One region of the Methylobacterium sp. E-012 genome, then DNA from elsewhere that is predicted to be linked to it. Evidence: riboswitches for the same ligand, from Rfam matches in the RefSeq annotation. Region 1 holds a riboswitch; each other region holds the start of a gene.

Region 1 (9,923 bases):
AGGAACTGGGCGACCTCGCCGCCGAGGTGCTCCGCCTGCCCGGACAGCGCATTGGCCGCCTCCAGCACCTGACCGGCGGCGGATCCGGCCTCCTGGGCCCGGGTCGCGACGCCGGTGATCGTGGCCGTCACCTCCCCGGTTCCGGTCGCCGCCTGGGTAATGTTGCGTGCGATCTCCTGGGTGGCGGTGTTCTGCTCCTCGACCGCCGCCGCGATCGAAGCCGCCGCCGCACTCAGGTCCTGGATGCGGGTGGTGATGCCGCCGATGGCCGTGACCACATCGGAGGTGGAGCCCTGGATGGTCGCGACATGCTGCGCGATGTCGTTCGTGGCCGCTGCGGTCTGGGTCGCCAAAGCCTTGACCTCGGCCGCCACCACGGCGAATCCGCGTCCGGCATCCCCGGCGCGGGCGGCCTCGATCGTGGCGTTCAGCGCCAGAAGGTTGGTCTGTTTGGCGAGAGTCGAGATGATGCCGACGATATCGCCGATCTGGGCGGCCGCCCCGCTCAGCGCCTGCACCAAAGCAGCCGTCTGCGCGGCCTCCCCGGCGATGCCGTTTGCCATGGCGGACGAGACCTCGGCCTGACGGCCGACTTCGCGGACCGACGACTCGAGATCCCCGGCAGCCTCGGCCACCATCTTGACGTTGGCGGCGGCCTCCTCGGCCGCGGACGCCACGGCGGTGGACTGCACCGCCGTCTCACTGGCGATCCCCGTCATGGACCGGGCCGTCCCGCGCAGTTGCGTCGAGGCCGTGGCGAGCGTGGTCACGATCCCGCCGACCGCCGTCTCGAAGCGGCCGGCCATTTCGGCCATCTCCTGTCGGCTCTGCGCCTCGGCCTGCAGGCGCGCCTCGGCCGCCTCCTGCTCGAGGGTTCTGGACCGTCGCATGTTCTCCTGGAAGACCCGTAGGGTTCCGGCCATGGCGCCGATCTCGTCCGTGCGATCGCCCGCGGGAACCGCCACGTCGGGGTCGTTCTCCGCGAGGCGCCGCATGATGCCGGTCATCGTCATGAGCGGCGTGGCCACCCTGCGGATGATGAAGCCGCTGACGACCAGGGTCAGGATCGCCACGATGCCCAGAGCGGCGGCCACCGAGAGGGTCGACGCCCTGCCGACCGCGTCTGTCGCCGCGGTCTGATCGATGACCCGCGTCTGGCGATAGGCGAGGACCGCGCGGACCGCCTTCCGGAATGCCTCCGCGTCCTCGCCGAAGGCGCCGAACACGACCGTATCGGCCAGGGCGTGCTCGCCGGCCCGATCGAGCGCGGACACTTGGCTCTCGAGCGCCAGAAAATGCTGCCACGCCTCCCGCAGCCGATGTGCGAGCGCCTGCTCCTCCGGGCCGGATACGGTCGGCGCATAGCGACTCCAGGCCGTGGAGAAGGCTTGCTGCGCCGTCTCGAGCTGGGCCTCGTAAGACCGCGCCTGGTCCTTCCCGCGCGCGTTATGAGCGAGGATATCCAGGGCCCGAAGTTCCTGGCTGTCCTCATTCATGAGGCCCAGATTGGCCACGGCATCGATCTCGCCGACCACCGACTGTGCGGCCTGGTTGATCAGCCCGACACGGCTGATCGCGAATATGCCGATCAACATAGACAGGATGAAGAGGACGACGAATGATCCAGCTATCAGTTTTCTCAAGCTAAAAATGGATCTTTTTTCCGTACTATGCACATCTTGCGACATTCGCCTAACCGTCTTAAAATCAGTGCCGATTCGGTCAGGTTATAATACGCAACATCAACGCGCGCACCATGACAGAGCGGTTGATTTCTAGGACAAGAAATTTCATTTCGACAAAATAAAAAATCTTTTAGCATTTTTTGCGTAACTATTGGAAAGTACATACGGGATTGTATGACGGGGAAAGCTATCAAACCCGCATCTCTTAAATCCACAAAAACGATGCGTGCTCAGCAGACGCTCTAAAAACTACGGCAGAGATTCGTTTGTCCGCTGAAGATGGCGTACCGACCTTCGCGCCGCTGGATCCCCAGGCAGGGTATTCCCGACGCTTGACGCGCCAGGCGCGCGCAGCCAAGCTTGTTTCCGACGGTTCCCTTCGGGGATCAAAAGGGAACGCGGTGAGGGATCCGTCCCGAGGCCGCGGCTGCCCCCGCAACTGTAAGCGGCGAGCCCTTCACCACCACGTCACTGGGTGATCCCCGGGAAGACGGTGCGAGGGCGGTGACCCGTGAGCCAGGAGACCTGCCGTCAGCCGTGGTCACACGCGAAACGCGTCGGGCGGGGTGTCCTGGCGGGTGTCGAGACGCCCGTGCGCCCGCACGGTCGGCGAGGCCTCGTTCGCGGTGACGTGCCACAGCAAGCGCGCCCGCGACGCCCGTCCCGATGTCCGTTCCCGCCGTCTCGTTTCGTTCGACCGTGAGCCCACGACGCATTCCCGCGCTCGTCGGCGGTCCGCGATCCGGACGATCGAGGAATTGCAATGTTATTACGTTGCTTATAGGACGATCAGGCCGGCGGGAGCTGCGCACGGACTTTTCCCCGACATGTCCCCATCGATCCATCACCCCCGCTCCGCAGGGTCCGCCCCGGTCTGCGGCCTGCTCCTCACACTCCTGGCGAATCCCGCCGCGGCGCAGGAGGCCGTCACCCTGGACGAACTCTCCGTCCAAGGCTCCGGTGGCGATCCGAACCGCGTCACGCCGAACGGCCTCAACCTGCGCACGCCCGACCGGACCGCGAGCCGGATCGGCCTGACACCCCTGGAGACGCCGGCGAGCCTCGACATCGTGTCGGGCGAGACCGCCCGGCTGCGCGGCCAGGATACGATCGCCGAGGCCGTGACCCAGGACGCGACCGGCATCACCACGATCGCAGCACCCGGCAACGGCAACGGCGCCTTCACGTCCCGCGGCTTCGCGGGCCCGAACTCAATCCAGCAGCTCTATGACGGCACGCGCTTCTACGTGGGTGCGAACACCGTCACCTTCCCGTTCGACACCTGGAACGTCGAGCGGATCGAGGTGCTGCGCGGGCCGTCCTCGGTGCTCTACGGCGACGGCGCCATCGGCGGCGTGATCAACGTGGTGCCGAAGAAACCGGTCTTCGTGCCGATCAATACGGCCCGCGCGGTCATCGGGACGGACGGGGTCGCGCGGCTCGCCCTCGATTCCGGCGGGGCGCTCGGACAGGTCGAGTTCGGCGACACCTTCGCGTACCGCCTCAGCGTCAGTGGCAACCGCGCCGACGGCTGGGTCCGGCCGGAGGGCGATTTTCGCAATCTCGCGGTCTCGGCCGCCCTGCTGTTCCAGCCGAGCCCCGACCTCGCGTTCACGCTCAGCCACGATCTCGGCTACCAGGAGCCGGCGCGCTACTGGGGCACGCCGCTCGTCGGGGGCCGGATCCCGGACCTGATCCGATTCAACAACTACAACGTCCGCGACGCGAAGATCACCTGGGCCGACAACTGGACCCAGCTCAAGGCCGAGTGGTCGCCCTCGGCGGACATCACGGTGCGCAACACCGCCTATCGGCTGACCAGCCGGCGCCATTGGCTCGACGTCGAGCAGTATTCCTACAGTCGTGGCTCCGGGCTGGTCGACCGGAGCGACGATCTGGAAATCTATCACAGCCAGGAGCAGGTCGGGGACCGGCTCGACGCGAGCCTTAAGGGCAGCCTGTTCGGCCTGCAGAACGCGTTCGTGGCCGGCTTCGACGTGAACCACATCGACTTCCGCCACACGAACAATTTTTACTTCGACCAGACCACCAGCGTGCCGCTGACCGGCTACGATCCCGGCTATTTCCCGCAGGACGGGCGAGCGCGGCCGGCCTACGCCACCCAGACGAGCCAGGCCTCGGTCTTCGCCGAGGATCGCGTGATTTTATCCGACAGGCTGTCGTTCCTCACCGGGGTGCGCCTCGACGTGCCGACCCTCCACCGGGAGGATCTGCAGACGGGATCGCGATTCGAAAAAACCTACCGCGCCCTCGGCTACCGGTTCGGTCTCGTCTACAACCCGACGCCGGACAGCGCGCTCTACGCCCAGTACAGCGTCGCCACCGACCCGGTGAACAGCCTGATCACCCTGTCGCAGTCCCTGGCGGGCTTCAAGCTCGCCACGGGTGACCAGGTCGAGATCGGCACCAAGGGTCTCGCCTTCGACGGCGCCCTCGAATGGACGGTCGCCGGCTACCGGATCGTCAAGGACAATCTGATCTCGGCCGTGCCGGGGCAACCGACGCTCTCCACGCAGGTCGGAAGCCAATCCTCGCAGGGGTTCGAACTGGCGCTGGGCTGGCGGTTCGCGCCGGGCTGGCGGCTCGACGGCAACCTCGCGCTCCTGCACGCGCAGTACGACCGGTTCGACCAGACCGTGAGCGGCGCCACCGTCTCGTATGCCGGCAACCAGCCGATCGACGTGCCCGAGCGCGTGGCCAACCTCTGGCTGACCTGGGATCCCGTCCGCGACTGGACCGCGCGGATCGGTCTGCAGAACGTGGGACAGGTCTACAGCGACTTCGGCAACACGGCGCGGCGCCCGGCCTACAGCCTCGTCAACCTCGTCCTCGACCATCAAGTGACGGCCGAATCGCGCCTGAGCCTGCGCGTCTACAACCTGTTTGACAAAGTCTACGCGATCAGCGGCAACGCCGCGAACGGGGTGGGAACCAACTGGCTGCTCGGGCGGCCAAGATCGGTCGAGGTCGCCTATACGGTGACGTGGTGAGGCGGCCGCGGCGGGTCGCCAAGGCGGGGCGGCGCTGGCTGCTCCTGTTCCACCGTTGGGCCGGAATCGCCGCGGGGCTGTTCTTCGCCCTGTGGATCGGCTCCGGGCTGGTCATGCTCTACGTGCCGTTCCCGACGCTCACCGAGACCGAGCACCTGGCACGGCTGGATCCGATCGCCTGGGATCGGGTCTCGGTTGCGCCGGACGACGCGCTCCGCGCCGGCGGCCTCGTCGGCGTACCCGCGGCCTTCGTACTGGAGATGCGCGGGGCGGAGCCCGTCTACCGGATCAGCCAGCACGACGGGACCCGGGCGACGGTCTCGGCGCGGACCGGGGAATTGCTCGGGCCGGTGACGCCCGGCGAGGCGCTGCGTCTCGCGGCCGCGGGTTTTTCGGATGCGGGCGTCGAGCCGGTGAAGCGCGACCAGTGGACCGTCACGGCCCAGTACGATCCGCTCCGGCCGTTCCTAAAGGTCGCCCTCGGCGATCCGGCGGGAACCGAACTCTACGTGTCTCAGGTCACCGGCGAGATCGCCCTCGACACGACCCGGTCCGAGCGAGCCTGGAACTGGGTTGGCTCGGTGGCGCACTGGATCTACCTCACGCCCCTGCGCGCCCGCGCGGAGCTGTGGCGGACGCTCCTGCTCTGGCTGTCGGGGTTCGCGTCCCTCGGGGCGCTGAGCGGCCTCCTGATCGGGATCTGGCGGCTGCGCCTCCGGCGACGCTACGCGGGCGGCGCCGTGACGCCCTATCGGGGGCTTGCGCGCTGGCACCACCTGCTCGGCCTCGCGGGCGGGATCGGCCTGGGCGCGTTCATCGTGAGCGGCTGGATCTCGATGAATCCGAACCGCTGGTTCTCGTCGGTCCGGCCGCCCGCGGAGTTGCTTTCCGCCTATGCCGGAACGCCGCCGCCGCTCGGGCTCAACCCGCGGCAGCTGCAGGTTTTCGCCGCGCCGGAGACCCGAAGCCTGCGATTTGCCGCCATCGGGGGAGACTGGTGGATCGTCGCCCAGGCGCCGGAGTGCGTCCGCGCCGCCGGGGCGGAGGGCGGCCACCTCGAAGCCGGCACCATCGCCCGTGCGGCCGCTCGGGCTGTGCCGGGCGGCTCCCTGCGGACGGCCAAGCAGCTCTCCGCCTACGATGCCTACTGGTATCCCCACGGCGCCGATCCGCGGCCGCTCCCGGTGCTGCGCCTGCGCTTCGACGATCCGGCCTCGACGTGGCTCCACATCGACCCCCGGGACGGGAGGATCCTGCAGCGGCTGGATCACTCGGGCCGGATCAGCCGCTGGCTGTTCGATGCCCCGCACCGCCTCGACCTGCCGGGGCTCACCGGAAACCGCCTGCGCCACGATGCGGGCCAATGGATCCTGAATCTCCTGGCGGCGTCCGTCGCGGTGACCGGGATCGTTGCGGGCTGGCGCAGGCTGCGGCGGACCCCGTCCGCTCCGGGGAGGTCAGGCGGGTTCTGAGAGCCGATCGATCGGCGGCTTCTGCGTCGCCCGGCCGCAAGCGCCGCGGCCGACCGGACCGAACGTCAGCCGTGGCACACGCGCCGCGGCCGAGGAGGGGCTGCCGGACATCCCGTGCCGACGGCGGCAGCCTGCGCGTGCCGTGGCGAGAATGCCCGCTCAGGCCTCGAACAGGGATCCCTGTCGGGTCGCTGCGGCACGCGCGCTGGCTCGCCGTCCGGGCGTGGGGGACGCGGGCGTGCTTCCGCGACGCCCGGGCTTTGGCGGCAGGGACGGATCGGATGTCCCCTCGGGCACGGCGGCGACGGTCCCGTCGGAGAATTGGAGGCTGAGGCGGGCGGCGGCGGCGGCCTCCGCAGCCCGGCGGACCGGCAGGCCGGCGGCGTCGCGCACCAGCACGTAGCCGCGGTCGAGCACGGCGCGGTAGCTGAGCGAGCCCAGGAGCTGCGCCAGGCCCTCCAGACGGTCGCGCCGCCGCTCGACGCCGCGCGCACCGGCCTGGGCGAGCCGGTCGGACAGGGCGAGCAACCGGTCGGCGCGGCGGGCCTGGAGGGCGCGGGCCCGCTCCAGGCTCGCGTCACGGGCCACGACGAGCCGGCGCCCGAGCTGGACCAGGGCCTCGCCCTTGCGCTGCACGTCGTTGCGCAGGGCGGTCAACGGCCGGTGATCGATCCGCCCCAACCGCGCGCGGGCGTTGGCCAGCGCCACGTCGGGGGAGCGCCGGGCCATCCGGTCGAGGAGGAGCTGGAGCCGGGCGCGGTGGCGGCTGGCGCCCGCGGCCAGCGCCGGGGCGAGGCGGGCTTCCGCGAGGTCGAGCCGCTGGCGTTTGGCCGCCAGGAGGGCGTCGGCGCCGGGCAGCGCCCGCCCGAGCGCCCGCAGGTCTGCCCGGTCGCGCTCGATCCGGCGCCCGACCGCGCCGATGCCCCGGGCGGACAAATCCGCGACCGTGGCGATCAGGTCGGCCCGGACCGGCACGGCCATCTCGGCGGCCCCCGTGGGGGTCGGGGCGCGGCGATCGGAGACGTAGTCGATCAGCGTGGTGTCGGTCTCATGCCCCACCGCCGAGATCAGCGGGATCGCGCTCTCGAAGGCGGCGCGGACCACGCATTCCTCGTTGAAGGCCCAGAGATCCTCGATCGAGCCGCCACCGCGGGCGACGATCAGCACGTCCGGGCGCGGGATCGGACCGCCCTGCGTCAGCGCGTTGAAGCCGCGGATCGCGGCCGCGACCTCCTCGGCCGCGCCGTCGCCCTGGACACGCACCGGCCAGACCAGCACGGGCCGCGGGAACCGATCCTCCAGCCGGTGCAGGATGTCGCGGATCACGGCCCCGGTGGGTGAGGTGACGACGCCGACCACCCGCGGCAGATAGGGGATCGCCCGCTTGTGCTCCGGGGCGAACAACCCTTCCGCGGTGAGCTGTTTCTTGCGCTCCTCCAGCAGGGCCATCCAGGCGCCGAGGCCCGCCGGCTCCAGGCTCTCGACCACGATCTGGTACGAGGACTTGCCCGCGAAGGTGGTGATGCGGCCAGTGGCGATCACCTCCAGCCCCTCCTGGGGCTTCTGGCGCAGACGCCCGAACACGCCCTTCCAGACCACCGCGTCGATCCGGGCCTGCCCGTCCTTCAGGGAGAAATAGGCATGGCCGGAGCCGTGCTGCCCGCGGTAGCCCGAGATCTCCCCGCGCAGGCGCACATGCCCGAACGCGTCCTCGAGGGTGCGCTTGAGGGCGCCCGCTAGATCGCCGACCGTCCATTCCGGCTGGTTGGCGGTGAGCACGCTGGTCGGCGGGATATCCGAAGCGGGCTGGGACGCGGGGCGCGGGGGCGGCACGAGGGGCATGGCGGGACGCTAGGCGGCCTGCGTCGCAAGGTCAAAGTCCGGGGCCGGCCTACTCGACCGCGAGTTCGCGCGGCGCGTCCGAGATCGCGACCCGCGGCACCAGCAGCGACAGCACGAGTGTCAGCGCCGCCACCGCAAAGACCGTCCAGAAGGTGCCGTGGAGCGCGTGCTGGAGTCCGGCCCGGATCGCGTCGCCGCCGGCGCCCAGGCTTCCCGGATCATCGAGGAGGCGCCGGAGCTGGTCGGAATCCACCGCCGGCCCGCTCGACGGGTGCGCGAGCCGATAGTTCAGCACCGCTCCCAGCACGGTGGCCCCGAGGGTCGAACCGAGGTTGCGCGCGAAGATGTTCGAGGCGGTGGCCGCCCCGCGCTGCGCCCAGGCGACGCTGTCCTGGATGATCACGATGGCGGCGGTCGACAGGAAGCCCATGCCGAGGCCCATCACGACCGAACCGCAGGCCGCCACGACCGGCGACGTGTCCGGTGTCAGCGCTATGAAGGCACTTGCGCCGAGCGGCAGCAGGCCCGCGCCGATCAGCAGGATCGGGCGCAGGCCAAAGCGTACGAAGCTGCGCGCCGCCGTGGTGGCGCCGATCGGCCAGCCGAGCACCATCAGGGTCAGGGTCAAGCCGGCGATCAGGGGTGATTGCCGCAGCACACCCTGCACGTACATCGGCAGGAAGGCCGTGAGACCGATCACCGTCATGCCGGAGAGCAGCGTCGCGGTGTTGGCGGTGGCGATCGGGCGCTGCATCCACAGGCGGATATCGAGCATCGGGTCCGGTGCGCGCCGCTCCTGGAGCACGAACAGGATTGCGGCGACCACGAAGGCCACGCCCGGCCACAGGGCGGCGGCCGGCGAGTCCCCCGCGGCGGTCAATGCCATCATCAGCGCCGCGATGGCGGCGGTCAGCAGGGCCGCGCCGAGGGCGTCGGTCCGGCGGCGGCTTCGCTCCACGCCCTCATGCAGGAAGCGCAGGAACAGCCCGGCCGCAATCAGACCGATGGGCAGGTTGATCCAGAAGATCCAGGACCAGCTCAGATGGCCGATGATCAGGCCGCCGACCAGCGGGCCGGCCACCGAGGAGATGCCCCAGACGCTCGCGAGGTAGCCCTGGATCCGGCCGCGCTCCCGCGCCGAATAGAGGTCGCCGACCACCGTCAGGCTCACCGGCTGGATCGCCCCCGCGCCGATGCCCTGCACCAGGCGGAACAGGATGAGCGAGGGCATCGACCACGCCAGTCCGCAGAGCAGGGAGCCGAGGAGGAAGACCGCGATGCCGAACATCAGCACCGGCCGGCGCCCGTAGAGGTCGGACAGCTTGCCGAACACCACCGTGGTCGCCGTCTGGGTGAGCAGGAAGGACGCGAACACCCAGGCGTAGAGATGCAGGTCGCCGAGCTGCCCGGCGATCTGCGGCATCGCGGTGGAGACGATCGTCGCCTCGATGGCGATCATGAACATCGCCGCCATGACCGCGGCGAGGACCAGCGGGCGGCGCGTCTGAGGGGGAATCGACATGGCGCCGATTTAGGCCCCGGCGGGCACGTCACCCAGTTTCCCGGCAGCGCGGCGCGGCCTCCGCCGCGACGTTTGTGCGGCAGCGCACATCAGCAAGGCAGGAGAGCCGCCCGAGGCGCATGGGCGCGTTCCGGAGCGGCTTTCAGGAACATATCGCCGCTGCGCCGACCGGGCGATCCGATCAGGTTGTCCCGGCCTCGCTGTTCGAATCCAGGTCCCGGCCGCGGGTCTCCGGCAGCAGGAAGGCGGCGACTGTCCCGATCAGGCTGAAAGCCGCGAGGTAGTAGGCGGGCGCGAGCCGGTCTCCCGTCGTGGCGATCAGCCAGTTGACCATGTAGTTGGTGCTGCCGCCGAAGACCGAAACCGCGACCGCATAGACGATCGACAGGCC
Region 2 (9,923 bases), 3.1 Mb from region 1:
TGGTGGGTGGTCGAGGCGGTGGACAAGAAGCGGGCGCGGCTGAACTGCATCAGCCATCTGCTCGATCAGATACCCTACGGCACGGTCGAGCATCCGCCGGTCGAACTGCCGGCGCGGGTCCGCAACGCGGATTACATCCGGGCGCCGATCGCGGCGGAGATGCACGTCCCGTCCCGGTACTGAGCGGCCGCCCGGCCTGGAAAAAATCCGGGGCGGGAGCGGTCGGTCAGATCTTGTAGGCCTGGCGCGCCAGGAGGCGCCAGCGGCCGGCGTCGCGGTGCCAGACCTGCATCACGCCGATATGGACCGGGGCGCTCTTGCCGTCGGTGGCAGCCTCGCCGCTGAACACGTGCCGGGCGATGGCGTCGTCGCCCACCACCGAGACCGACCGGTCCGACAGGGTGATGCTCGGGAAGGTCGCGCGCTTGCTGGCGAGCGGCGCGATAAAAGCGGCCTTGTCCTGCACGAGGCCGCTGGAATGGCCGTAGCTCAGCCCGTCGAGGGTGAGCGCATCGAGGGCGGCGCCGTCCCCGGACAGCAGGGCCTTGGTGAGGGCATCGACCGCCTCCTCCACGGCGGAGCCGTCCGGGCTCGCGGCGGTCCCCGGACGCGCCCGCACCAGGATGGGTGTGGCGAGGGCAGCGGTCAGCGCAAAGCGGCGTGAGATCGGCATGGCGTCCTTCCCGGGCGGGACAGCGGCTTGAATCGGGCCGTCCTTCGCTCCGAGACAGATCACAGCCGGGCGGTTGGCGCGAGGGCTGCGGGAAACAGGCCGGGCCGGATCATAAAGTTGGCGCGGGACCACGAGTGGTGTATGGCCGGCGCAGATTTGCGGCCGTTGCCGGATGCACCGGCCGCCGCGCGCCCGCGCCCGTCCCCCGGGCCCCAAGCGCGAACCTGAAGACGTTTTCGGAATACCGATGCAGACCGTCCTGATCGTCGTCCACCTCATCATCGTCTTCGCGCTGATCGGCGTGGTGCTGCTGCAGCGCTCCGAGGGCGGCCTCGGTCTCGGCGGCGGTGGCGGCGGTGGCGTCGCGGGTTTCATGACCGGCCGCGGCCAGGCCAACGCCCTGACGCGGGCCACCGCGATCCTGGCGGCACTGTTCTTCGCCACCAGCCTGCTCCTCGCGGTCCTGTCGCACCGGTCGCGGGCGCCGAAGTCGATCCTCGACACCGGCGTGCCGCAGAGCTCGGGCCAGCCCGCCAAGCAGCCGACTGGCGCCGACAACCTCCTCGACTCCCTGCGCCAGCAGCAGGACCGGGTCCCGAACACCGCACCGGCCCAGCCGGCGGTTCCGGACGCGCCGCAATCGCGCTGACCGCGCGAGGCGGCTCACCCCTCCCCCGCTGGATCGGTGCGACGCCGGTCCGGCCCATGCGCTGCGTGATCCCCAGTCCATACACGGGCCGGGGCATTCGCCGTTTGGCAAACGCCGACAGCTTCTTTATGGACCGAGGCCCATGACGCGGTACGTTTTCATCACCGGCGGCGTGGTCTCCTCCCTCGGCAAGGGACTCGCCTCGGCGGCCCTGGCAGCGGTGCTCCAGGCCCGCGGCTACCGGGTTCGGATGCGCAAGCTCGACCCCTACCTCAATGTCGATCCGGGCACGATGAGCCCGACCCAGCACGGCGAGGTCTTCGTCACCGACGACGGCGCCGAGACCGACCTCGACCTCGGCCATTACGAGCGCTTCACCGGCGTGCCGGCGAGCCGGGCCGACAACATCACCACGGGCCGGATCTATCAGGACATCATCGCCAAGGAGCGGCGGGGCGACTATCTGGGCGCCACCATTCAGGTGATCCCGCACGTCACCAACGCGATCAAGGACTTCGTTCTGGAGGGCAACGACGCCTTCGACTTCGTGCTCGTCGAGATCGGCGGCACGGTGGGCGATATCGAGGGCCTGCCGTTCTTCGAGGCGATCCGCCAGCTCGGCCAGGAGCTGCCGCGGGGCACCTGCGCCTACGTCCATCTGACGCTCCTGCCGTTCATCCCGTCCGCGGGCGAGCTGAAGACCAAGCCGACGCAGCATTCCGTGAAGGAACTGCGCTCCATCGGCATCCAGCCGGACATCCTGCTCTGCCGCTGCGACAGGCCGATCCCCGTCGAGGAGCGGCGCAAGCTCGCCCTGTTCTGCAACGTCCGCGAGAGCGCGGTGATCGAGGCCCTCGACGTGGCGTCGATCTACGAGGTGCCGCTCTCCTACCGGACCGCCGGCCTCGACCGGGAGGTGCTCGGCCATTTCGGCCTGGACCACGGCGAGGAGCCGGATCTCGGCCGCTGGCGGACCATCGCCGAGCGGGTCCGCAACCCCGAGGGCGAGGTCTCCATCGCGATCGTGGGCAAGTACACGGGCCTGAAGGACGCCTACAAGTCGCTGACCGAGGCGCTGATCCATGGCGGCATCAGCCACCGGGTGAAGGTCAACCTCGAATGGATCGAGGCCGAGGTGTTCGAGCGCGAGGATCCCGCGCCGTTCCTGGAGGGGCTGAACGGCATCCTGGTCCCGGGCGGGTTCGGCCAGCGTGGGGCCGAGGGCAAGATCCGCGCGGCCCGCTACGCCCGCGAGAAGCGCGTCCCCTATCTGGGGATCTGCTTCGGCATGCAGATGGCGGTGATCGAGGCGGCCCGGTCGCTTGCCGGGCTCCCGGAGGCCAATTCGACCGAGTTCGGCGACACGGCCGAGCCGGTGGTCGGCCTGCTGACGGAGTGGCTGCGCGGCAACGAGCTGGAGCGCCGCGCCGCGGTCGGGGACCTCGGCGGCACCATGCGGCTCGGCGCCTACGAGGCGAAGCTCGACCCGGATTCGAAGATCGCCGGCATCTACGGGTCCGAGCACATCTCCGAGCGTCACCGCCACCGCTACGAGGTCAACATGGCCTATCGGGCGCGGCTGGAGGCCAAAGGCCTGCGGTTCTCGGGCGTCTCCCCGGACGGGCTCCTGCCCGAGACGGTGGAGCATGTCGGGCACCCGTGGTTCATCGGTGTCCAGTTCCACCCGGAGCTGAAGTCACGCCCCTTCGAGCCGCATCCGCTGTTCAAGGGCTTCGTCGGCGCGGCGATCGAGCAGAGCCGCCTAGTGTGAGCCGCGGCGGCGCGCCGCTGCTCGCGTCGCGGCCCGTAGCCCTATATGCCACCCGACGTGACCGAGATCCTCTTCTACCACATGCAGCGGCAGCCGCTCGAGCGGGTCCTGCCCAACCTCGTCGAGCGATCCCTCGAGCGCGGCTGGCAGGCCGCGATCCAGGCGGCCACTGAAGAGCGGCTCCAAGCTCTTGACGACCACCTCTGGACCTATTCCGACGAGAGCTTCCTGCCACATGGCACGGACCGCGAGCCCGATTCGGGCAGCCAGCCGGTCGTGCTGACCCTGCGCGACGTCAATCCCAACACCGCTTCGATCCGATTCCTCGTGGAGGGCGCCGACCTTCCGCCGGATGCCGATGCCTATGCGCGGATCTGCATCCTGTTCGACGGCACCGATCAGGACGCCCTGTTGCGCGCCCGCGAGCAGTGGCGGCAGGCCAAGGAGGCCGGCCACGCGGTGGCCTATTGGCAGCAGGACGATTCGGGCCGCTGGAACAAGAAGGCCTGACCGTGATCCTCAGCCGCCCCCTCGCCCGCGCCGCCCTCGGCCTCGCCCTGGCGTTCGCCGGATCCCCACCGCTCCGGGCCGAGGATGCGCCGCACGGCCATCCCCCCGCGGAGGCCAGGGCGGCCCCCCGCGGCCCCGAGGGACGCCGCCTGCCGCCGGATTCGACGACGAAGCAGAGCATCACACTCCCGGACGGCCGGACCCTGGACTTCACCGCCACCGCGGGCAGCCTGCCCCTCGTCGACGAGGCCGGCAAGCTCCAGGCGGAGATCGCCTACGTCGCCTATACGGTGGCGCCCGAGGCCGGGCGGATGCGCCCCGTGACCTTCGCGGTGAACGGCGGCCCGGGGGCGTCGTCGGCCTATCTCAATATCGGCGCGATCGGCCCCTGGCGGCTGCCCACGGGGGGCGCCAGCATCAGCCCGTCGCAGCCGGTGGCGCTGGCCTCGAACGACGGCACGTGGCTCGACTTCACCGATCTCGTGTTCATCGATCCGGTCGGGACCGGCTACAGCCGCGCGGCGGACGGCAATGGCAAGGCCTACTGGTCCGTGGATTCCGATGCCGCGACCCTGGCGGCGGTGATCGCCCGGTACCTTCGGGTCAATGACCGGATGGCCGGCCCGAAATTCTACGTGGGCGAGAGCTACGGCGGTTTCCGCGGGCCGTTGATCGCCGAGAAGCTGCAGGAGGAGATCGGCGTCGGCCTGTCCGGGATGGTGCTGCTGTCGCCGGTTCTCGATTTCGGTTGGCTCGAGATGCCGCGGGCCAATCCCTGGGGCTACGTGCTCAAGCTGCCCTCCCTCGCCGCCGGCGCCCTGGAGCGGAGCGGCACCGTGCCGACGCCGGCCCTGCTCGGGGAGTCGGAAGCCTACGCGTCCGGCCCTTATCTCGCCGACCTTCTCAAGGGCCCGGCCGATGCCGGCGCGGTGGCGCGGATGACCGAGAAGGTCGCCCCCATGGTCGGGCTCGACGCCACCCTCGTACGCGGGCAGGCCGCACGGCTGTCGACCCGCAGCGTCCAGCGTGAGATCGACCGGGCCGAGGGTCGCGTCGCCAGCGCCTACGACACCGGGATCACCGGATGGGATCCGAACCCGGACGCGGTGCAGTCGGGCTTCGAGGATCCCCAGCTCACGGCGCTCCAGGCTCCACTCACCAGCGCCATGCTCGATCTCTATGCCCGTACGCTGAAATGGCCCGTGCCGAATATGCGCTACGAGCTCCTGAACAATGCGGTGAACCATGGCTGGAGCTGGGGTTCGGGGCGGCAGGCGCCGGAGGTTCTTTCAAACCTCAAGGGCGTGCTGGCGCTCGACGGCAAGCTGCGCGTCCTCGTCGCGCACGGCTTCACCGACCTGGTGACGCCCTACTTCGCCTCGAAGCTCCTGCTCGCACAGGTGCCGGCCTACGGCGCTGGCCGCCTGAGCCTGTCGGTCTACCCGGGCGGCCACATGTTCTACACGCGCCCGGATTCCCGCGCGGCGTTCCACCGGGACGTGGAGCGTCTCTACGCAGAGGCCGTGAAGGCGCGCGATGCGGGCCCGACGGCCATCCCGACCGAGCGCACGAGGGACGCACCCTGACGCCCGGCACCGGGCGGGTCCGGAGGACGTCGCGCGGTTCGCAATGCGTCCGCGAACCGGCTCAGCCCCGCGTGGTCGTCTTCAGGAAGAGAATGTCGATATCCCGCTGCGGGACGTAGTCCTTCACCACCATCTCGAAGGTCGTCGGCCCGGTCTTCCGGACGTTGCTGCCGCAGAACGAGACCATTGTCGCGGGATCACCCTTGTCCACGATCAACCGGAACGTGCCGATGGGCCCGGCCCAACCATGCCCGGGGGCAACCGCGTAGGAGAGGGACTCCTCGTAGGCCTGAAAGGACCGGCTGCCGTCGGCACTCGCCCGGCGGTACAGGCTCTGGGCGAGCCGCGCGAAGGCCGGATCCGTGCAGAATCGGTCCGCATAGCCGGCCATCGCCGCAGGCCCCAGATCCGGGGAGCCGAAGGACAGGCCGGACTGGCTGGCGAGGCTCGGCACGAAGTGTTGGCGGACCGCGAGCTCCCGCCCGGCCGGGAACGCCTGCCGCCGCCAGAACCGCGACTTCAGCGTCCAGAGCGGGACGTCCGCGAGCGTGCCGTCCGCGTGCTCCTGCCGATCGAGGATGCGGGCCTCGATCAGAAGACGGCGCCGGCTCTCCGGGAGGCGGCGCAGGGCGCCAGCCGTCGCGTCGACGGTCGGCACCAGCGGGATCCCGAGGTCCGCGAGTTCGCCGGTGATCTCGACCGGCCGGCCATCCCGCGTCAGGAAGGCGTGCTGCTCGACCTGCCACGGGACGGATTGGCCATCGACCGCGGCGTCGAACCCGAGGACGTTGTCATGCGCCGGATCGGGGATCGCCACGGCCATCCCGGGACCACCGACGATGTCGGGAATCGGAAACGCGAGGGTCGCCTCGATATCGGCCTCGGTCGCATTGCGGAACCGGTAATCGGCCTGCACGGCCGTCTCGGACAGGGTCAGGTCCTCCGCCACGAGGGTGATCGGGCCGGTCGTCTCCAGGATGAGCCCGCCCGCCTTGAGCGCGGCGATGGTGTCCTCGGCCCGGCCGGGCAAGGACGCCGCCATGAGCAGGGCGAGGGCCAGCGACGGGGTTTTCATCACGATCACGCTCAGGGGTCTTGAGAATCCGATGGCCGGCACGGCCGCTCAGCGCCGTCCCCGGTGATGCGGACAGGATTCCGTCGCGCCTCCGTTGTGCGAGAGCTGTCATGCGTCTACAACGATCGCGTGACGGTGCCCCGGCGACGGGGTGAAAAGGGAATGCGGTGAGGGGCGCGAGCCTCGAATCCGCGGCTGCCCCCGCAACTGTGAGCGGTGAGCGTCTGCCAGAGGGCCACCGGAGCGATCCGGGAAGGCGGCAGGCGCGTCGACCCGCGAGCCAGGAGACCTGCCGTCACGACAGGATCCCGCAATGCCGCCGGTGGGGCGGCTGGAGACACGCTCGATGACCACCTCGACCCTCGCCCCCGTCGCCGTCGGTGCCCGCTCGTCGGAGCGCCCGGTCGCCGTCGCGCTCGCGGCCATCCTGGGCCTCGGCCTGCTGTTTATGGTCGGCTTCTCGCCGGCGATCGCGTTCCACAACGCGGCGCATGACTTCCGGCATACCCAGAATTTCCCCTGCCACTGACGCCATCGTCACAGGGATGATCATCCGGCTTCTGTCGGCGGCTCTGGCCGCCGGCTTTCTCGCGGCCGTCGTCGTGACGGGCCTCGAACTCACGCTCACGTCGCCGCTGATCGTGGCGGCCGAGCGCTATGAGCATGCCGAGCCGAGCCACCAGGCCGCGCTTGCCCTGCCGATCGTGCTGGCCCATGCCGGCCACGACCACGCGGCGCCCGATGCCGCACCCGACTGGGAGCCCGCTCCCGGCCTGCCCCGGATGGCGTTCACCGCGCTGGCGACGCTGGTCGGCGGCGTCGGCTACGCCCTTCTGCTCGGCGCCGTCATGCTGGCTTGCGGGCGCGAGCCGACGCCGCAGGTCGCCCTCGCCTTCGCGGTGGCGGGATTCGCGAGCGTCGCCCTGGCGCCAGGCCTCGGGCTGCCCCCCGAACTGCCCGGCAGCGAGGCCGCGCCGCTGGCCATCCGGCAGGCCTGGTGGCTGATGACCGCGGCGGCGACCGGGATGGGCCTGTACCTGATCGCGATCCGCCGCACGCTGATCGCGATCCTGGGCGGGCTCGTCCTGATCATCGCCCCGCACGTGGCCGGGGCGCCCCAGGCACCTGAGGGCGCGTCCGAACTTCCGGCGGCACTGGCGGCGCAGTTCGCCGCCCGCTCGCTGGCGATCAGCTTCGTGTTCTGGATGCTGATCGGCCTCGGGCTCGGCCGGGCCTGGCAGGTCTTCGGCCGCGAGACGGCGCGCGGGGTCGCCCGTGCCTGATACCGTCCTGTACGTCTGCACCACCTGCCGCCGCGAGGGCGACGATCCTGACCGTCCCCGGGCCGGAGCCCGGCTTCTCGACGCCCTGCGGGACCGGGCCGGCGACGCGCCCGACCTGCGGATCGAGCCGGCGGAGTGCCTGTCCGTGTGCAAGCGGCCCTGCACGGTGGCGGTCGCCTCGGCCGACCGCTGGACCTACGTGTATGGCGACCTGGATCCGGCCGCCTCCGCCGAGATCATCTTGGACGGTCTGTCCGCCTACGCGAAGACCCCCGACGGCATCGTGCCGTGGCGGCAGCGTCCGGCGGCGTTCCGCACCGGGGTGATCGCGCGCATCCCCCCTTTCCCCGATCCGAGCCCGCCTCAGGCCGGCACCCTGGAGGCCGCGGAATGACCCTCGTCGCCAAGATCCCCTGCACCATCGTTACGGGCTTCCTCGGCGCGGGCAAGACGACGCTCGTGCGCCACGTGGTCGAGAACGCCAAGGGGCGGCGCCTCGCGATCCTGGTCAACGAGTTCGGCGATGTCGGTTTCGACAAATCGTTCCTGGCCGCTTGTGGGGTCGAGGGCTGCACCGAAGATTCTATCGTCGAACTGCCGAACGGCTGCATCTGCTGCACCGTGGCGGACGATTTCGTTCCGGCGCTCGAAACGCTGCTCGGCCGCGCCGAGCCCCCGGAGCATATCCTGATCGAGACCTCCGGCCTCGCCCTGCCCAAGCCCCTGGTCCAGGCCTTCCAGTGGCCGGCGATCCGCTCGCGGGTTACGGTGGACGGCGTCGTCGCGGTGGTGGACGGGCCGGCGGTCGCATCGGGCGCCTTCGCGGAGGATCCGGAGGCGCTGGCCGCCCAGCGGGCCGCCGACCAGTCGGTCGATCACGACAATCCCCTGGAAGAGGTGTTCGAGGATCAGCTCCTCTGCGCCGACCTCGTGGTGCTCAACAAGGCCGACCTGATCGACGCCGCGACCCGCGCCCGGGTTCGGGCCGAAGTGGAGGGCCATCTGCCCCGCGCCGTGAAGGTGGTCGAGACTGAGAACGGCGTCATCGACCCCCGCGTGCTGCTGGGCCTCGGCGCGGCGGCCGAGGACGATCTGGACGCCCGTCCCTCCCATCACGGCGATGGCGAGGATCACGACCACGACGACTTCGAGACCGTGGCGCTGCCGATCCGCCCGGCGGTGACGGCCGCCGACCTCGCTTCCCGGGTCGAGGCGGCGGCGGAGACCGCGGGCGTCCTGCGGATCAAGGGCTTTGCCGAGGTCGAGGGCAAGCCGATGCGCCTCGTGGTGCAGGGTGTCGGGCGTCGCGTCGTCCACCATTTCGACCGGCCCTGGCGGTCGGGCGAGGCCCGGGACGGCACGCTGGTGGTGATCGGCCTGAAGGGTTTCGACCGGGACGCCGTGGCGGCGGCGCTCGCGGGATGAAATCCGTCACGCGCGCCCGTCCGGACACGATCTAAGGGCCCGCGCGATGCATCTCGTGCGCATCGATGCCGTCTCCCTCGACGAGGGCGAGGCGGCGGTGGATCTCGGGCAGGAGCCAGGGGATCTCGTGGTGCTGTCGTTCACCGACAGCGACCTCGCGGGCATCGCGCAGGCGCACGCCGCCGAGCCCGGGCTCCCGAGCCTGCGCCTCGCCAAGCTCGCCAAGCTAAGGCATCCGCTCTCGGTCGATCTGTACGTCGAGCGGGTGGTGGCGCGCGCCAAGCTCGTCGTGATCCGCTGCCTCGGCGGGCTGGATTACTGGCGTTACGGAATCGAGCGTTGCGCCGCGGCGGCCCGGACGCATGGCGTGACGCTCGCGGTCCTGCCGGGGGACGACCGGCCCGATCCGCGGCTCGCCGGCTTCTCCACCGATCCCGACCTCGCCGCGCAGCTCGACGGTTATTTCCGCGCGGGCGGTTCGGACAACCTGCGCTGGATGCTGCGGCTGCTCGCGGTCCGGACCGGTGCCGACATCCCGGTCGAGCCGCCGTTGCCGTTGCCGCGCGGCTTCCCCTGGTGCCCCGGTTGCGGCGTGCTGCCCCTCGACACGGCCGTGGCGGCTGCCCGGAGCGCGATCCCGCTCGCCGGATCGCGGAGCCGGTCCGAGCCGCTGGTCCTGCTCCTGGTCTATCGATCCGCCGTGCTCGGCGGCGACACCACCCCCTTCGTGGACCTCGCCGCCGCCCTGCGTGCCCGGGGGATCGGGGTGCTGCCCATGGCGGTCTCGAGCCTCAAGGAGCCCGAGGCCGCCCGCGCGGTGACCCTGGCCGTGGGGGCGCGCAAGCCCGATCTCGTGATCGCCGCCACGGCGTTCTCGGCCCGCGAGGACGGGATCGATTTCGTCCTCGACGGCGCCGACTGCCCGGTGCTCCAGGCCTTCACGGTCGGGTC
Region 3 (9,923 bases), 5.1 Mb from region 1:
GCCCCCGTCGGCGGCCTCGATCGCCGTGTAGCCGAGATCCTCCAGCACCTCCGTCACCAGCATCCGGACGGTGGGCTCGTCGTCGACGACGAGGACCGTCTCCCCCGGGGCGGCGCGGGGCGGTGCGCCGATCGCCGCGTGCGCCTCCTCCTCCGGCACCGCGCCGGCGTGGCGGGGCAGGTGGAGGCAGACCGTGGTGCCCCGGCCGACCTCCGAGACGATCCGCACCTGGCCACCCGATTGCTGCGCGAAGCCGTAGATCATCGACAGGCCGAGGCCGGTGCCCTGCCCCAGCGGCTTGGTGGTGAAGAACGGCTCGAACACCCGGTCGACGATCTCCGGCGCCATGCCGGTGCCGGTATCGGCGACGCAGAGCGAGAGATACGGCCCCGGCGGCATGTCGTGGTGCCGGGCGGTGGGCGCGTCCAGCCGGGCATTGGCGGTCTCGATGGTGATCCGCCCGCCCTCGGGCATCGCGTCCCGGGCGTTGATGCACAGGTTGAGCAGCGCGTTCTCGAGCTGCGGCGGGTCGACCAGGGTCAGCCACAGGCCGGGGGCGGCGATCACCTCGACGACCACCGCCGGTCCCACGGTGCGCCGGATCAGCTCCTCCATGCCGGCGACGAGACGGTTCACGTCGGTGGGCTTCGGGTCGAGGGTCTGGCGGCGCGAGAAGGCGAGCAGCCGGTGCGTCAGGGCGGCGGCGCGCTTGGACGCGCCCTGGGCCGCGTTGATGTAGCGGTCGACATCCATCATCCGGCCCTGGCTCAGCCGGGTCTGGATCAGCTCCAGCGAGCCGGAGATGCCGGCCAGCAGGTTGTTGAAATCGTGGGCGAGGCCGCCGGTGAGCTGGCCCACCGCCTCCATCTTCTGCGATTGCCGCAGGGCCTCCTCGGCGGCCGCCAGGGCGTCGGCGCGCTCGCGCTCTGCGGTGAAGTCGCGGCCGACCGCGTTGATCACGCCGTCGCCGGGCCGGGCCGCCCAGCTGATCCAGCGGTAGCTGCCGTCCCGGTGGCGGTAGCGGTTGTCGAAGCGTGCGAGGCGCTCGCCCGCCGAGAGCTGCTCCGCCCCCGCGATCGTGCGCGCCAGATCGTCCGGGTGGACGAAGTCGATCAGCTTGGTGCCGACGAGGGCGTCCGCGCCCCAGCCCAGCACCTCGGTCCAGGCCGGGTTGACCGCGGTGATCGTGCCGTCGAACAGGCAGCGGAGCATCATGTCGGAGGAGAGCGTCCACAGGGCGTTGCGGTCGGCGGTCCGCTCCGCGACCTGCTGCGCCAGGGTGGCGTTGAGGCTGCCGAGTTCCGCAAGCGCGGTCTCGAGCTGGGCCCGGCTCTCGGTGAGGGCGGCGTCGGCCAGCACCCGCCCGGTGGTCTCGTTGGTGAGGATGAACAGCCCGGCGACACCGCCCACGGCATCGAGCACCCGCGAATACGAGAAGGTCCACCACGTCTCCCGGGCGCCCCGGTCGGTGTCGAGCTGCCACGGCAGGTCGACGAACCGCTCTGGCCGGCCCTCCAGGGCGGCCGCGATGATCGGCCCGGCCTGCTCCCAGGCATCGGCCCAGACGGCGTCGAACCGCGCCCCCATGGCCCAGGGCAGCCGCGGCCCCAGCAGCGGGAAGTAGGTGTCGTTGAAGAAGAAATGGAGATCGGGCCCCCAGGCCAGGATCATCGATTCCGGCGAGTTGAGCACGAGCGAGAGCGCCGCCCGGAACTCCGCCGGCCAGGTCTCCGGGGGGCCGAGGGGGTGGCCGGTCCAGTCGCGCGCGCGGATCATGCGCGCCGCTTCGCCGCCGCCGGCGAGGAAGGAGAGGGGGTCGGTCACGAGTTCGGAATGCAGCATGTCATGGGCGTACGGCGTATGACTGCCTTTGGCGGCATCTCCAAGATGCCGCTCGCGGTTCGAGGACGTCGTTACAGAACGCCGTCTTTGCGAGCGGAGCGAGGCAACTTAGGGCAGCGGGACATTCGTGAGCGTGGCGCCGACTGGATGGCTCCGCGCCGCTCGCAAAGTCGGTCGGGCCGAGCTTCGATCCAACCAGCTTCCTAAAGCCTGAACCCAATTAGCTTAAGCATGCGATGACTGCTCGCGACCCAACCCAGCCGCCGGGAACGTCGTTTGCGTTTCTCCAAAGCAGTCGTTCGCCGGACCTCAATCAACTTCGGCTCAGGGGGGGACAGCGGAAGTTGGCTCGACATCCGGAAGCGGACCCCGGCATGAGCCTGTTCTAGTCCCATCGGCAGCGATCGGCCACTCGCAAAGGCGATTTCCGGAATGCAGCCAAAAGGGCACACACCACAGGAACCCGTTTCGTCGCGTTGACCGAGCGTCGGCCGATCACCTAGCCTGACCGTGACGGTTCCCCCCGGGGATCAAAAGGGAACGTGGTGAGAGTGAAAGCTCGATGCCACGGCTGCCCCCGCAACTGTAAGCGGCGAGCCCAGCACCACCGCGTCACTGGATGAGCCTCATCCGGGAAGACGGTGCGAGGGCGGTGACCCGCGAGCCAGGAGACCTGCCGTCAGCCGTGGTCACACGCGAAACGCGCCGGGCGGGGTGTCCTGGCGGGTGCCGAGACGCTCGTGCCCGTGCGCGATCGGCGAGGCTTCATTCGCGGTGACGTGCCACTGCCGTCGCCCGAGGTCCCGTGTCTCATCGTCCGACCACCCGAACGCTCGCGACCCTGTCGGGCGTCAGCCTCGCTGTCCTAGCGTCAGCGGCTGTAGCTCAAGACCGATCCATTCCCAGTGCCGCAACCACCGAAACGACGCTGGAGGAGATCTCGGTAACCGCGGAGACCGCGGCAGCGGCGTCACCGCAGGCCGGTCCATCTGCCAGCGCAGGCTATGTCGGGGGCACGACCGGCATTGGCGGGATCAGCACGCCCGTAGCCTCCGCCAGTTCCGGCGTCATCACGGGCGCGCAGCTCAACAGCCGGCCGGTGACCCGGCCCGGCGAGGTGCTGGAGGCGGTGCCGGGCCTGATCGTCACCCAGCACTCCGGTGAGGGCAAGGCCAACCAGTTCTTCCTGCGCGGCTTCAACCTCGACCACGGCACCGATATCGCCCTGTTCCTGGACGGCATGCCGCTCAACATGCGCACCCATGCCCACGGCCAGGGCTACGCCGACATCAACTTCCTGATCCCCGAACTCGTCGGCGCCGTGGAGTTCCACAAGGGGCCGTACTTCGTGCGCGACGGCGACTTCGCCTCCGCGGGCTCGGTCCGGATCGACTACCTCGATACGACCGCCAAGAACGTCGCGCTGACCTCGATCGGCAGCTTCGGCTACAAGCGTGCCCTGTCGATCACCACCGTGCCGCTGGCCGAGGGCAACCTGCTCCTGGCTGGCGAGGCGCAGGTCTACGATGGGCCGTGGGTCGTCCCGGACGCGCTGCGCAAGATCAACGGGGTCGCCCGCTACAGCCAGGGCACGCCGCTCGACGGCTTCTCGGTCACCGGCATGGCCTATGCGGCCCGCTGGACCGCGACCAACCAGATCCCCGAGCGCGCGGTCACCGAGGGGCTGATCGGCCGCTACGGCACGATCAACCCTACGGACGGCGGCGATACCTCGCGCGTCTCGCTCTCGGGCAAGTTCAGCGCGACAGACGACACCGGCGTGACGCGGGCCTCGGCCTACGTGATCCGCTCACAACTCAACCTATTCAACGACTTCACCTATGTCCTGAACGACCCGGTCAACGGCGACCAGTTCCACCAGCTCGACCAGCGCATCATCGGCGGCGGCGAGGCGCTGCACATCTTCCAGGGCGATCTGTTCGGGCTGCCGATGGAGAACGAGATCGGCGTGCAGACGCGGACCGACAGCATCCGGGTCGGCCTGTTCAACACCACGAACCGGCAATACCGCTCCGGCGTGCTCGACGACCGCGTGCTGGAGACGAGCGGCGCCTTCTACTTCGACAACCGGGTCCGCTGGACCGACTGGTTGCGCACCAGTGTCGGCTTCCGCGCCGATGGCTACTATGCGAGCGTCGTCTCGGACACGCCGGCCAATTCCGGTCGAGCGCGCGACGGTATCGTCAACCCGAAGCTCGGCCTGACCCTCGGACCATGGTTCGACACCGAGCTTTACGTGAACTACGGCGGCGGCTTCCACTCGAACGACGTGCGCGGCGTGACCGCCACGATCGACCCGACGAGTTCGTTGTTCAACACCACCCGCTCGCCGTTCCTGGTGCCCTCGACCGGCTACGAGATCGGCCTGCGCAACCGCTCGATCGCCGGGCTGGAGACGAGCCTCGCGCTGTTCCGGCTCGATTTTGCCTCGGAGAACCTGTTCCAGGGCGATACCGGCACGACGGAGCCCAGCCGCCCGACCCGGCGCTTCGGCGTGGAATGGACCAACCGCTATGCGGTGACGCCGTGGCTCTCGCTGGAAGGCGACTTGACGATCACCAACGCCCGCTTTTCCGACTACGATCCGGTCGGCAACCGGGTGCCGGAGGCGCCCACCACCATCGCGTCGGCGGGCATCACCTTCGGCGAACCGCTCGGCTGGTTCGGCTCGCTGCGGTTTCGCTACTTCGGACCGCGCCCGCTGATCGAGGACAACTCCATCCGCTCGCGGCCGACCGCGCTGTTCAACGGTCGGGTGGGCTACAACTTCGAGAATGGCATCAGCGTCTCGCTGGACGTGCTGAACCTGACGAACAGCAAGTCCGACCAGATCACCTACGCCTACGTCTCGCGCCTGCCGGGCGAGCCCACCGAGGGGCTGATCGACCGCGTCTTCCACCCGGTGGAGCCCACCGCCGTGCGCCTGACAATCGCGGGTCGGTTCTGATCTCACCCGCCTGCATCCGGACATTCGGAATGCCGCCTTTGGGTCGGGAGCGGGCGCAGCAATAACGTCCGCTCCTTTGCGTTGCCGCCCGAAAGCGGACCGGCGGAAATCCCCCTTCTCGGACATCGCTAAGGCCAAGCTGGTTACATTCCAACCCTAGTGCGCCTCCTGCCAGTTCCCCGCCGCCTTGGCCTCCACCACCAGCGGCACCCGCAGCGTCAGGGCCGGGGCCGGCGCCTCTTCCATCACGCTGGCGATGATCGGGATCGCCCGGTCGACCTCGTCCGCGGCGGTCTCGAAGACCAGCTCGTCGTGGACCTGCAGCAGCATCCGCACGTCGAGTTTGGCCGCCGCCAGCGCCGCCTCCATCCGGGTCATCGCCCGGCGGATGATGTCGGCGGCCGAGCCCTGGATCGGCGCGTTGATCGCCTGCCGCTCGACGCTGGCGCGCTCGGACGGGTTGTTGGAGCGGATCTGCGGATAGTGGCAGACCCGGCCGAACAGGGTCGTGACGTAGCCCTTGTCGCGGCAGCTGCGCTTGGTCGAGTCGATGTAGTCGCGGATCCCCGGGAACTGCTCGAAATACTGCTTGATGAACGCCGAGGCCTCCTCGCGGCCGATGCCGAGCCGGTCGGCCAGCCCGAAGGCCGAGATGCCGTAGATGATGCCGAAATTGATCGTCTTGGCCCGCCGCCGCAGGTCGGGGGTCATCTCCTTGAGCGGCACGCCGAACATCGCGCTGGCCGTCGCCGCGTGGATGTCGATCCCGTCCGCGAACGCCTTTCGCAGCTCCGGGATGTCGGCCATATGGGCGAGCAGCCGCAGCTCGATCTGCGAGTAGTCGGCCGAGATCAGCCGGTTGCCGGGCGCCGCCACGAAGGCCCGGCGGATGCGCCGGCCCTCCTCGGTGCGGATCGGGATATTCTGGAGGTTCGGCTCGGACGACGACAGCCGCCCCGTCGTGGTCGCCGCCAGGGAGAACGAGGTGTGGACCCGGGCGGTCTCGCGGTCGGCGTGGGTCTGGAGCGAATCCGTGTAGGTGGATTTCAGCTTCGCGAGCTGGCGCCACTCCAGGATCTTTTTGGGGAGTTCGTGCCCGGCCTGGGCCAGTTCCTCCAGCAGGGTCGCGGGCGTCGCCCATTGCCCGGAGGGCGTCTTCTTGGCCCCCGGCAGGCCCATTTTTCCGAAAAGAATATCGCCGATCTGCTTCGGCGAGCCGACGGAGAACTTTTCGCCGGCATCGTCTTGGATCTCCTCCTCCAGGCGCACGAGAATCTGCGAGAAGTCGCCCGAGAGGCGGCTCAGCATCTCCCGGTCGACCCGGATGCCGCGCTGCTCCATCCGGGCGATCACCGGCAGCAGCGGCCGCTCCAGGGTCTCGTAGACGGCGACCCGGCGCTCGGCGACGAGGCGCGGCTTCATCATCCGCCACAGGCGCAGCGTCACGTCCGCATCCTCGGCCGCGTAGGCGGTGGCCCTATCGATCGCCACCCGGTCGAAGCTGACCTTGTTGCGGCCCGTGCCGGCCACGTCGGAGAAGGTGATCGGCTGGTGGCCGAGATGGCGGCGGGCGAGCTCGTCCATGCCGTGGCCGCCCTTGCCGGCGTCGAGCACGTAGGAGATCAGCATCGTGTCGTCGAACGGCGCGATCTCGATGCCGTAGCGGGCGAGCACGACCCAATCGTATTTCAGGTTCTGGCCGACCTTCAGGACGCCCGGATCCTCCAGGAGCGGCTTCAGCCGGGCGATCGCCGCCTTCAGCGGGATCTGCCCCGGCACCGGCTCGGCCACGTCGGAGGAGGTCGCGCCCTCGCCGAACAGGTCGGTGGCATCGGCCTGGATCTTGGCGGCCTGCACATGCGCCAGCGGGATGTAGCAGGCGCGGCCGGTGGCGGTGGCCAGCGAGACGCCGACGAGCCCGGCCTTGTGGGCATCGAGCGCATCGGTCTCGGTGTCGACCGCGATCACCCCGGCCTCCTGGGCCTCGGCAATCCAGGCGTCGAGCTGCTCCAGGCTGGCGACGGTCTCGTAGGCGGCGGTGTCGAACGGCGCCACCGCCTCCGCGGCCCGGGCCGCGACCACGTTGCCGGGGGTCGCCTCGACCGGCGCCCGGGGCTTGGCCGGGGCGTCGGGCAGGTCGAGATCGGCGAACGGGTCGACCTCGCCACCCTCCGGCGGGGCGGCGCCCGGCGGGCGCTCGGCCCCGGCCGCGGCGGTCTCGGGATCGGGCGGCACGGGATCACCGAAGAACGGCACCGCGTCGCCGTTGGCGGGGGGGCGGGCACCGGGCAGGAGCCGCGGATCGGGCTTCACCGCCTCGGGGTCGACATGCAGCATCTGGGCGATGCGGCGGGTGAGCGTGTTGAACTCCATCGCCTTCAGGAAGCCGACGAGTTTTTGCGGGTCGGGCTCGGGCACGCCGAGATCGTCCAGATCGACCGGGACCGGCACGTCCTCCATCAGCGCCACCAGCCTGCGCGAGAGCCGCGCCTGATCGATGCTGGCGAGCAGGGTCTCCCGGCGCTTGGGCTGCTTGATCTCGCCCGCCCGTTCCAGCAGCGCCTCCAGGCTGCCGAATTCCTTGATCAGCGCCGCCGCGGTCTTCAGGCCGATGCCGGGGACGCCCGGGACGTTGTCGGAGGTGTCGCCGATCAGCGCCAGGGCGTCGCCGATCTGGTTCGGCTGCAGCCCCTCCCACTTGGCGATGATCGCCTCGACGTCGAGGTTGCGCTCGGGCCGGTAGCCGGGCTTGCCCTTGGCGCCGGATTCGAAATCGTAGAACCGCACCTGCGGCCCGACGAGCTGCATCAGGTCCTTGTCGGAGGAGACGATGATGACGCCCGCGCCCCGCGCCTCCGCCTGCCGCGTATAGGTGGCGATCAGGTCGTCCGCCTCGTAGCGCTCCAGCTCCACGGCGTGCAGGCCGAAGGCGCGCACCGCATCGCGCATCAGCGGCATCTGGCGCTTCAGGTCGTCGGGGGCGTCGGGGCGGTGCCCCTTGTAGTCGGGAAACATCTCCTTGCGGAACGAGCCCTCGGACTTGTCGAAGACGATGCCGAGATGGGTCGGCATCGTGCCGGCCGCGCCCTCCTGGAGGAACTGCGCGATCTTGGTGCAGAACAGCCGCACGGCCCCGGTGGGCAGCCCGTCCGAGGGACGGGAATTGTACTTCTGGTCCTGGTTGATCGACTGGAAATAGGCCCGGAAGATGAACGACGAGCCGTCGACCAGGATCACCTGATCGCCCGGGCCGACCTTCTTGGGATTGGCGGAGGCGGTCTCGACGGTCATGGGCGCAGGCGTCTCGGGGCGATCAGGGCTCGGGCACGCGGTCGAGTTCGGCACGGCAGGCCGCGACGAGGTCGGCCAAGCGCTCGTGAACGGTCCGCCAGACGTTGTCCAGCATCACCCCGTGATAGCCGTGACGATACACGTTTCCCGCGGCAGCGATGTCGCGCCAGGGCACGTTCGGATGACGGCTGCGCATGTCGTCGGTGAGGCGTCGGCTGGCCTCCGAGATAATCTCCAGGCAGCGGACGACGGCATAGTTGGTGCGCAGATCCGCGACGAACGCCTCGTAGCTCATGCCGGCCACGAAGGTTTCCGCAGATTGAGCATTGGTGATGATGTCCTCGCAGGCGTCGAGCGCCCGCTCAGAAGGCTGGAACGGCATCGTGCTCGGCCCTCTTCCGGACGCTCGCCTTAAGGCTCTGGCGATCCGCCACGTCGACAGGGATCGGGAACAGGTCGCCGATGAAGCGACACAGGCCGACATAGCTGAAGACGTCGCGCACATGCTCCGTGTCGATCTCGATCATCACGTCGAGGTCGCTGTCGGGCCCCGCCTCGCCGCGGGCGACGGAGCCGAACAGGGCGGCGTGCAGCACCCCGCGACGGCGCAGTTCGGCCTCGTTGGCGCGCAGGATGTCGAGGGCGGCGTGCTTGTCCATCGTCGCGATACCGGAGGGGATTCGGCACCGCCCAGCATAGCACAACCGCGCGACCCTAGCGGGTCAAGCCGTGAGTTCGCGCCCGATCTCCGCCACCCGCCGCAGGTCGTCCACGAAGGCCGCGTAGGCCTCCTCTTTTGCCTCGTCGGGCAGACGCAGCAGGTAGGACGGGTGGACCGTGATGAAACCCTGGACGCGGTCCTCGAACCGGTCGAACCGGAACGGGCCCCGCGCCCGGGTGATCGGGACCGCCTTGCCGGTCAGCGCAAGCACCGCTGTCGCGCCCAGCGCCACCACCAGCTTCGGGGCCACGAAATCGAGCTCGCGATCGAGCCACCAGCGATAGTGGCTGACCTCGCCGGCCGTCGGCTTCTGGTGGATGCGGCGCTTGCCGCGTTCCTCGAACTTGAAGTGCTTGACGGCATTCGTGAGATAGCTCGCCCCGCGGTCGATCCCGGCCTCCGCCATGGCCCGGGAGAGCAACTGCCCCGCCGGCCCGACGAAGGGGCGGCCCTGCCGGTCCTCCTGATCGCCGGGTTGCTCGCCCACGAAGGCGACGGTGGCCCCGACAGGCCCCTCGCCGAGCACCGCCTGCGTAGCGCCCGGCACCAGCGGCTCGGTGCGCTTGATGATCGCGTTCAGCGCCTCGAGGGTTTTGGGGTCCTGATCGGCCATGGCGGCGACGGCGCGGGCGGGTTCGCGGCGTGTGGGCAAGGTCGGCTCCCTCTCGATCATGGCGTCGGTGCGCCCCGCCGCCGCCCGGACCAGGGCGGGGATCGCGGCGGTCTCGGGCATGTTGTGCCAATATTTCTTGGGCATCTCCGCCCGCATCGCCTTCAGGTTGGTGCGGGCCGGGTTGAACGTGCTCTCGTAATAGGTCTGCCAACCGGCCTCGAAGCCGTCGCCCTCGGGGAGCGACGCCCGGTCCCCCGGCGGCCCGTAGGTCAGGGTCTCGGTATCCCAGTGGGCCGACCCCTCCGGCGTCAGGATCGACCAGCGCATGCCGCGGAACCGCGCGACAAAGAATGGCGCCGCCGCCTCCAAGATGTGATGGTCGGGCTCGAACCACGCCACGAAATGCTCGCCGGTCGCGTCCTCGGCGCGGCGGAAGCGCAGGAAGGCGTGCATCTTGTGCAGGTCGCGCCCGATCGCCTTGGCCATCC

The links. A riboswitch is a leader RNA that binds a small molecule or an ion and turns the genes downstream of it on or off. The one in region 1 is predicted to bind cobalamin.
Region 2: linked by a shared signal. The riboswitch ahead of AC3IF1_RS10415 (CbtB domain-containing protein) and the one ahead of AC3IF1_RS25145 (TonB-dependent receptor) in region 1 are both predicted to bind cobalamin.
Region 3: linked by a shared signal. The riboswitch ahead of AC3IF1_RS00505 (TonB-dependent receptor) and the one ahead of AC3IF1_RS25145 (TonB-dependent receptor) in region 1 are both predicted to bind cobalamin.

The regions. Positions count from the first base shown of each region.
Region 1 is NZ_JBYQEY010000001.1:5,250,277-5,260,199, reverse strand. It holds gene AC3IF1_RS25150 (methyl-accepting chemotaxis protein) at 1-1,688, opposite strand, end outside; cobalamin riboswitch at 2,039-2,232, shown strand; gene AC3IF1_RS25145 (TonB-dependent receptor) at 2,513-4,696, shown strand; gene AC3IF1_RS25140 (PepSY domain-containing protein) at 4,690-6,168, shown strand; gene xseA (exodeoxyribonuclease VII large subunit) at 6,328-8,010, opposite strand; gene AC3IF1_RS25130 (MDR family MFS transporter) at 8,060-9,532, opposite strand; gene AC3IF1_RS25125 (MFS transporter) at 9,714-9,923, opposite strand, start outside.
Region 2 is NZ_JBYQEY010000001.1:2,177,389-2,187,311, reverse strand. It holds gene ppk2 (polyphosphate kinase 2) at 1-183, shown strand, start outside; gene AC3IF1_RS10445 (nuclear transport factor 2 family protein) at 227-673, opposite strand; gene secG (preprotein translocase subunit SecG) at 921-1,322, shown strand; gene pyrG (CTP synthase) at 1,465-3,093, shown strand; gene AC3IF1_RS10430 (DNA polymerase III subunit chi) at 3,151-3,603, shown strand; gene AC3IF1_RS10425 (S10 family peptidase) at 3,606-5,189, shown strand; gene AC3IF1_RS10420 (DUF4424 family protein) at 5,251-6,264, opposite strand; cobalamin riboswitch at 6,381-6,575, shown strand; gene AC3IF1_RS10415 (CbtB domain-containing protein) at 6,611-6,793, shown strand; gene AC3IF1_RS10410 (CbtA family protein) at 6,810-7,547, shown strand; gene AC3IF1_RS10405 (DUF1636 family protein) at 7,540-7,941, shown strand; gene cobW (cobalamin biosynthesis protein CobW) at 7,938-8,972, shown strand; gene cobN (cobaltochelatase subunit CobN) at 9,019-9,923, shown strand, end outside.
Region 3 is NZ_JBYQEY010000001.1:109,721-119,643, forward strand. It holds gene AC3IF1_RS00500 (hybrid sensor histidine kinase/response regulator) at 1-1,824, opposite strand, end outside; cobalamin riboswitch at 2,340-2,537, shown strand; gene AC3IF1_RS00505 (TonB-dependent receptor) at 2,648-4,810, shown strand; gene polA (DNA polymerase I) at 4,967-8,101, opposite strand; gene AC3IF1_RS00515 (HepT-like ribonuclease domain-containing protein) at 8,124-8,483, opposite strand; gene AC3IF1_RS00520 (nucleotidyltransferase family protein) at 8,464-8,760, opposite strand; gene AC3IF1_RS00525 (UdgX family uracil-DNA binding protein) at 8,824-9,923, opposite strand, start outside.